2 regions of the Lysinibacillus sp. NPDC094177 genome follow, and region 1 is predicted to be linked to the other one. Evidence: riboswitches for the same ligand, from Rfam matches in the RefSeq annotation. Region 1 holds a riboswitch; the other holds the start of a gene.
What was found. Region 1 has a riboswitch for cyclic di-AMP ahead of ACQKNC_RS19685 (APC family permease). Riboswitches for the same ligand answer to the same signal wherever they lie in the genome.
Positions count from the first base shown of each region.

Region 1 (4,223 bases):
GTAATAAAAAACGCTGAATACTTTGATTCCAATCATCTACGAGTGGAGCAAAGCATTCAGCGTAAAAACGTCGAAACGAATAGAAAACACCTCATATGAGGTCTCCTAAAACATTGCTACCCATAGTCGATTCATTTACGGTAAATCGGTAGAAACTTGCGAGCCATATTCTCGCTATTATATGAGTGAAATAGTATAAAGCTGTAAAAACTTCTTATTTTTATCACGCCTTGGCGTCATTTCCAAAAATAGCACTTCATTCGGTATGTGCCTATATCTCACGCTGAATAAAGTCTGTTTTTTCGGAATTTACTATCATTTTAGTGAATTTTAATTGTAAACGTTCGTGTTTTACAATCAACGTACTGATTATATCAGACTATTTTCGAGCTTGCTAGTCATTATTTTAATAAATGGAAGGGCACTGTCATAATGACGACATTTTTGTGAAATAACAGCGATGCGCGAATTAATAGACTCGATTGATTGTGTAACATATGATGCCATCCTTTTTTCGGTAAAAATTGTGGGATGATCACTGTTACTTGATGGCCAGTTTTCGTACATTGATGTTCTACCTTATCAATAAATTTCATCAACGGCTGTGTAATGCTCCGATATGGCGAATAGTATGTTACAAGTCTTATATTTGGCTGCCAAGCTTTCCATTTCTCCTCGAACACTTTTGCTTCCGCTTGATCGAAAGCTACATAAAAGGCAATAATTTTATCAACGTTTAATGACTGCGCGTAATGCAATGTGTTTTCGACTACTTTCGTAATACCCGCGACTGGGACAATGAAGACATTCCCCTCAACAATCGGTAATTTCTCATTATCTAATCTTAGTTGTTGACCAACTGTTTTGTAATGCTGCTTAATACGGTGAAACGTCCAAATAATAATTGGTAAAAAGATAAACACTGGCCATACTTGAGGTAATTTTGTCACAAAAAACATCATAGCTACAATAAAGGAAATGACCGCCCCAATCGTATTAATTACAAATTTAGCAACCCAACCTTTTGGCTTTTCACGCAACCATTTTCGCATCATTCCAACTTGCGCTAAAGTAAACGGAATAAACACACCAACTGCATATAGTGGAATCAAATGCTCTGTTGTTCCACCAAATAAAAAGATTAAAACAATGGCAGCTAAACCAAGCATCAAAATGCCATTTGAATAACCAAGTCTATCCCCACGAACTTGGAATATTCTTGGGATAAAACCATCCTTCGATAAATTAACAGCTAGTAAAGGAAATGCTGAATAACCTGTATTCGCAGCAAGTACTAATATCATCGCTGTTGTTCCTTGCACTATATAATAAAAGATATTACGACCTACACTTGCCTCCGCAATTTGTGAAACAACCGTTTCTTTCGAATTTGGAGCAACTCCATAAAAATAAGCTAGGCTCACAATACCAATAAATAGCACTGCTAAAATACCACCCATAGCTAATAATGTTTTAGAAGCATTTTTTGGGGCTGGATCTCTAAAGTTAGGAATAGCATTTGAAATTGCTTCAACACCAGTCAAAGCTGAACTTCCTGATGCAAATGCTTTTAATAATATAAATAAACTAATACCTGCAACCGGTGTACCAACCTTTGGATGCAACTCAGCAGGAACTTGCCCTGTTACTATGTTATAAGCCCCTACCCCGATTAATATCAACATCACGATTACAAACAAATAAACTGGATACGCTAAAATGGATGCAGATTCTGTTACACCACGTAGGTTTAAAAGCGTTAAACATATAACAAAAAACACAGCGATTATCACATTATAGGGATGCAGACTTGGAAATGCCGAAGTAATGGCATCTGTTCCAGCCGATACACTTACCGCAACTGTTAAAATATAATCGACAAGCAACGATCCACCTGCGACTAGCCCCGCATTGACACCTAAATTTTCCCGAGAAACTACGTATGCTCCACCACCATGTGGATACGCATAAATAACCTGACGATACGAGAAAATAAGTGCTGTCAGTAATACAACTACCCCAGCAGCAATCGGTAGAGAATACCAAAAAGCAACAGTACTTACTGTCATGAGTACAATTAAAATTTGCTCAGGTCCATACGCTACTGATGACAAAGCATCGGACGATAGTATGGCAAGTGCTTTAGTTTTACTAAGCTTTTGCTCCCCCAATGCATCAGATCTCAATGGTTTACCTATAATAAAACGTTTTAATGAGGATTTCATTTACTACACCTTCTAGTTTCATAGAATGTGTTTCACATTTCTAAATCGATTACACTTTAGCATAATTGGTTTTTGTGCCATTCACCGGGGCTTTGTTTCATTAAATGAAGATAAAAAAAATCTACAAGCCATCACTAAATAAGACTTGTAGACGCTCATTCGTCTGCCAAGCTCCACTTTTCTGCTCTTAACGCTTACGAGGTTAGCTGTCGGATTCGGGCCTGAGTAGCCCTACCCTTCAATAAATGAAGAGATTCACCCCAAGATTACCTATGTAATCTGTAAAAATTGGGTCCCCCGCGTCTAATTGCTTCAGCGATTTAGAAATTTGAAACTTTTATAATGATGTCATATTACGCCTGTAATTAAAAAAAGTAAAGATGAAGAAAACGGTTACAAAAAATTTTTTTTACTTGATTTTTTGAATATTTTTATGATGGCTCACTACCTTAACCTGTGGTTGATCTCCGTTCCGATCGAGCGCTTTCTCTGGAAGCCGTTTCACTTGCGTTACAGGGTCTCATTTGTGACGCTGATTTCCAAGGTTCACTCAGCCCCACTCCAATTAACTTATATACTTGGCAACTGTCGCAACTTTGGTGATTAATCTTTATTTTTTAAGGAATAATGTTTTAATATGGGTAGGAAATATATGAATACCCGAATTGGAGATCAATTAAAAAGCCACCTTATAAGTATATTCTTGCTTTTAAAATAGCTAAGTACATTAATCCTTGATCATTTTCAAAGAATCGAATATTTTGCTATGATTCTTCAATACATTATGATACATAATCAAAATCAACGTTCATTAATGACAATTGATTTACTATACTAAAAACATTTCGAATTAAGCAAAAAAATCGAGCAAACTTCTTCACATTTTCTTATTCTAACTATAAAATAGGAATATATCATTTTCCTTTAGGAAACTTTATTTCTCCTGCGATACTCTTTGAAATGAGGGAACAACATGGTTTACAAACGAATGACAAAACCGTCAGCTGAGGCGGTTTTAAATGGAGATATAAAAGGCTGGCGACGAATCTTACCGTTTCTTGGCCCAGCTTTCATCGCAGCAGTTGCCTATATTGATCCAGGCAACTTCGCAACAAATATTACAGCAGGTTCACAATATGGGTATTTACTACTTTGGGTAATCGCCTTTTCCAATTTAATGGCAGTGTTAATTCAATCCTTATCAGCAAAGCTTGGTATTGCTACTGGTAAAAATTTACCTGAAGTAGCACGTGAACATTTTTCTAAAAAAACTTCTATTTTTTTATGGATTCAGGCTGAATTGGTCATTATTGCAACAGATCTTGCAGAATTTATCGGTGCTGCACTTGGACTGTACTTGTTATTCAATATTCCAATGTTGCCTGCAGCGCTTATTACAGCAGTCGGCTCATTTGCTATTCTAGAATTACAGCGTAGAGGCTTTAGAGCATTTGAGGCAGGTATTTCTGGCATGGTGCTTATTGTCGTATTAGCGTTTGCATTCCAAACATTTTTAGCACAGCCAAATTGGGGTGAAGTAACGCTAGGCATTTTCACACCACGCTTTGACGGAGTAGATTCTATTTTACTGGCAACAGGTATTTTAGGAGCAACCGTTATGCCACACGCCATTTACTTGCATTCTTCATTAACCCAAAGTCGTGTCGTTGGCCGAAATGATGCTGAAAAAAAACGTATATTCCGTTTTGAGTTTATTGATATTATTATCGCGATGATTGTCGCAGGCGCTATCAATATGAGCATGCTTGTTATTGCTGCAGCAGTATTCCATACACAAGGCTTAGTAGTTGAAGATTTAGATATCGCTTATAACGGATTAAAAGAGGCGCTTGGTCCGATGGCGGCGGTGTCCTTTGGTCTTGGCCTTCTCATTGCAGGTCTTGCTAGCTCTTCAGTTGGTACACTTGCAGGTGACGTTGTGATGCAAGGCTTTATTAGAAGAAAAATTCCGCTTTATTTACGTCGAGCTATTACAAT
Region 1 is NZ_JBNNTW010000016.1:69,792-74,014, forward strand. It holds purine riboswitch at 104-205, opposite strand; gene ACQKNC_RS19685 (APC family permease) at 402-2,225, opposite strand; cyclic di-AMP (ydaO/yuaA leader) riboswitch at 2,403-2,553, opposite strand; gene ACQKNC_RS19690 (Nramp family divalent metal transporter) at 3,199-4,223, shown strand, end outside.

Region 2 (4,223 bases), on a different contig from region 1:
GTTGTCGCATCCATCAAGACCAGCTTGTTTAAAACATGCAATTTTTTACCGAAAAATTTCATCAGGATCACCATTCCTATTATCGCTACAACAAGCGCAATGAAAATCGCTATAATCATTTGCATCATGTTTGCACCTGCCAGTATTAGACTTAGTAATATTAGCACACCACCCAAAATACCAACAATACCTCCGGGGACAAAAAATTCCGCAACTACAAGCGCTAAGCCTACAATAAATAAAAGTAATGTTTCATAACCTGCAAAGCCCGCTACCATATGACCGAAGAAAAATAATCCAAGTGCTGACAATCCCATTATACCTGGAACACCAAAACCTGGTGAATAAAGCTCAACTACAAGTCCCAAGCTTGCAATCGACAATAAAATTGGAACGATGATCGGATTCGTAATAAAACGAGCAAGTTTTTCAGCAAAAGTAGGTTCAATTGGTACAATATCACTTCCATTTAATTGCGTTGCTTTTAAAAGATCCTGGAAATTCGAAACCGTCCCTTCAGAATAACCAACTTTTTCTGCCTCCGAAGCAGATAAAGTTAATAAATTCCCTTTTCCTGCTCGAAATTTTGGTAAATCAACAGATGCATCAGCCATTGCTCGTGCATATATTGGTTTGCGTTTTTTAGATTCTGCAGCTGCTTCCATTTGAGCAACCCATGCACTATGAGCCTTTAAGTCTGCCGCATTTCCTACTGAGTCAATAACTGCAGCCGCCCCGATCGTTCCATTTGGCACCATATAGATTTCATCCGCATGTAAGGCTAAAAAGGCACCTGCAGAATGCGCGTCTTTGTTAATATACGCAATCTTAGGTATATCCGTTGCATCCATAAGCATAGCAATATCACCTGCTGCATTCACGAAACCGCCAGGCGTATGAATGTCTAAAATAATCGCCTCTGCATCGTTTTCTTCCGCCTCTTTAAAAGCTCGTTCTAAAAATGCGTGAAGTCCTCGTTCTACTTCATTATGAATAGGTATGTGGTAGACCTTGCTACTTGCAAAAGCCGACGTTAATGGAAACGCTAACAAAAATGTCACCCAAATAACTAATAAATAACTGAGGAATCTCCATCTCCGCATCTTTTTCCCTCCCTTCTAACATGCTTCTCTACTGTATATACGACTGACTATGCAAAAAGTTTCACAAATCTCTTAATAATTTTATTATACAGTGAATTTTTAATCTGCGGGCTTTAATAACCGTATTTAGCTTGTACAATCTAAACAGCTATGCAAACATAAAAGCCGAATGAATCGCAAGGATTACATTCGGCTTCTCAATATGTACGTAAATTTGAGCTTAATGTAAAATACCTGAAATTAATCAAAATGTGATTAATTTCAGGTATATTTTTGTCTGCTCAGTGAATCATACAATTGCGTGTTATGAACGTAGGGATTTTTAATGGGAAATTAAATTACCACTTACGTTTACGTGCAGCTTCTGATTTCTTTTTACGTTTTACGCTAGGTTTTTCGTAGAACTCGCGCTTTCTAACTTCTTGAATTGTACCACTTTTTGATACAGTACGTTTGAAGCGGCGAAGAGCATCTTCAAGCGATTCGTTTTTGCGAACGACAGTTTTTGACATCTCTCTTTCCCTCCCTCCGAACACACGTCAATACACAAATAGGCTAATAACCATCTGCTGTGTACTAAAGAATTATAACGTATTGTCTAAAAATGGTCAATAGAAAGTGTACGAATTAATATCGAGAATTTTTGGTGTTATTTCTTTAGGAATTTTCGGCTTACATTTTGTCCACAATAAACAATAGTATTGTTACCTAAAAATTTAGGGTTTACAAAAAATAGAATATGGGCGTAGAATTATCACATTCAATTGTATAGTAGCCAAATCTCAATTATTTATGAGAACGGAGGACCCAGTATTTTGGGGTTAATTTTGCATTTGCAGAAGGAATGAGAAACTCTTTCGCCATTCTACCCGTCAGCTAACTTCGTCGGCTCAAGCGAAGGAGGTCATATTAGACCGCTTATGAGTATGTTTATTTTTATGCCTTGAAACATACAAAAACAGTTGGTCTTTTTATTATGTCAATTTAACATTTTATAAGTGATTAAAAAAAATCTTTATCCAATCATTGAGGAGAATACGATGAAAACAGTGAAAAATAAATTAAATCCTCCTAAAATACTTGTTTTGGGCTTTGCTACTATTATCCTAATTGGAACGTTTTTGTTAACTCTTCCTATTGCAACGGAGAATGGTGAGGGACTTTCTTTTTTAGACGCCTTATTTACCGCTACTTCTGCAACGTGCGTAACAGGACTGATTGTTGTAGATACTGGTGATACATTTTCTATATTTGGAGAATTAGTTATTTTATTTCTTATCCAAATTGGTGGATTAGGCTTTATGACGTTTGCAACACTATTCTTTTTACTATTAGGAAAAAAAATTTCCTTAAAAGAAAGACTTTTATTAAAAGAAGCCTTCAATAATATTACAATGGCTGGTCTTGTTAGACTGGTTAGAAGGATACTACTATTTACTGCACTAATTGAATTAATAGGTGGTTTAATTTTATCTATTCGTTTTTCGTTCGATATGCCTGTAGGTAAAGCTATATATTTTGGCTTCTTTCATTCCATCTCGAATTTTAATAACGCTGGATTTGATTTAATGGGAGGCTTTAATGGGTTGACCGCATATGTAGACGACCCGTTTATCGTTTTAACTATTTGTGCTCTTATTACAATTGGTGGCTTAGGGTTTATCGTCATCAATGAACTATATGAATATCGGGAAACAAAACGCCTTTCCGTGCATTCAAAAATTGTATTAACCACAACGCTTATTTTAACAGTTGGCTCGACGGTTTTAATTTTCTTATTTGAATATGGAAATAGTAAAACACTTGGACCTTTGTCTGAATGGGGCAAAATTCTTGGTTCATTATACCAAGCTGTTACTCCAAGGACTGCTGGTTCAAATACTCTTCCTATAGGAGACTTAGCACAATCAACACTATTTTTAATCATCTTGCTGATGTTCATTGGAGCAGGTTCCGGTTCCACTGCTGGGGGAATAAAAATAACAACCTTCTCGCTTTTAGTTGCTACGATGTGGTCACAAATTAGAGGAAAAGAAGATGTTGTTCTCTTTAGACGTAGAATAGTTAACGAAACAATTTTAAAGGCTTTGACAGTCACAATGTGTGGAATGATGATTGTTATATTCGTCACGTTTGTCTTAAGTATTACTGAGCAAGGACATAGTTTTATGATGTATTTATTTGAGGCAACCTCTGCGTTTGGTACAGTAGGACTTTCTATGGGGTTAACTCCTGAGCTATCACCTGGTGGTCGACTAGTCATCATATTGACAATGTTTGCTGGTAGATTAGGTCCATTAACAATTGCTTTTGCCATAACAAAACGACGGAAATCTGAGGCATTCCGTCATCCTAAGGGAAATATTATGATTGGGTAATCACATAAAGGAGAGTGGAGTGCAATGGCTATCAAACAATATGCTGTAATTGGCCTAGGTAGATTTGGAACAAGTATAGCTCGCAGATTACATGAGGCTGGGCAGGAAGTTTTAGGAATCGACATTAATGAGGAAAGAGTCGAAGATGCTGAACTATATGTGACACATGCAGTAGTCGCTGATACGACAGAAGAAAAAGCTCTTACCTCTTTAGGAATAGGCAATTTCGATTATGTCATCGTGGCAATAGGCAATGATATGCAATCGAGCATTTTAACCGTATCATTATTAAAAGAACTTGGAATCAAAAAGGTGATTGCAAAGGCTCTTGGAAAAAGACACGGGCAAGTTTTAGATAAAGTAGGAGCTGACTGGATTATCTATCCTGAAAGAGATATGGGAGAGCGAGTTGCTAATCAGCTTCTCTCACCTAATATGTTAAACTATATTGAATTATCAAAAGAATACAGTATAGAAGAAATTATGATTCCTTCAAAGATGGCTGGACAAAATCTTCGAGATTTAGACCTTCGTGCGAAGTATAGTGTAAGTGTCATTGCCATTGTTCGAGAAGGGGACATTATCATTTCTCCTTCCCCTGAGCAGATTATTGAAGAGGAAGATTTATTAGTAATGATCGGTAACAGGAAGGATATTGCTTTATTCGCAAATATTGAATAATCAAATAGGCTGTGTCAAAAGGAGTTTTCTCTTGACGCAGCCTATTCACCTCTTTTAAAAG
Region 2 is NZ_JBNNTW010000001.1:443,400-447,622, forward strand. It holds gene ACQKNC_RS02100 (NfeD family protein) at 1-1,103, opposite strand, end outside; gene rpsU (30S ribosomal protein S21) at 1,442-1,615, opposite strand; cyclic di-AMP (ydaO/yuaA leader) riboswitch at 1,867-2,009, shown strand; gene ACQKNC_RS02110 (TrkH family potassium uptake protein) at 2,144-3,481, shown strand; gene ACQKNC_RS02115 (potassium channel family protein) at 3,506-4,162, shown strand; gene ACQKNC_RS02120 (manganese catalase family protein) at 4,217-4,223, opposite strand, start outside.
Region 2: it holds a riboswitch for cyclic di-AMP, as region 1 does, so the genes downstream of both, ACQKNC_RS02110 (TrkH family potassium uptake protein) here and ACQKNC_RS19685 (APC family permease) in region 1, are expected to answer to the same signal.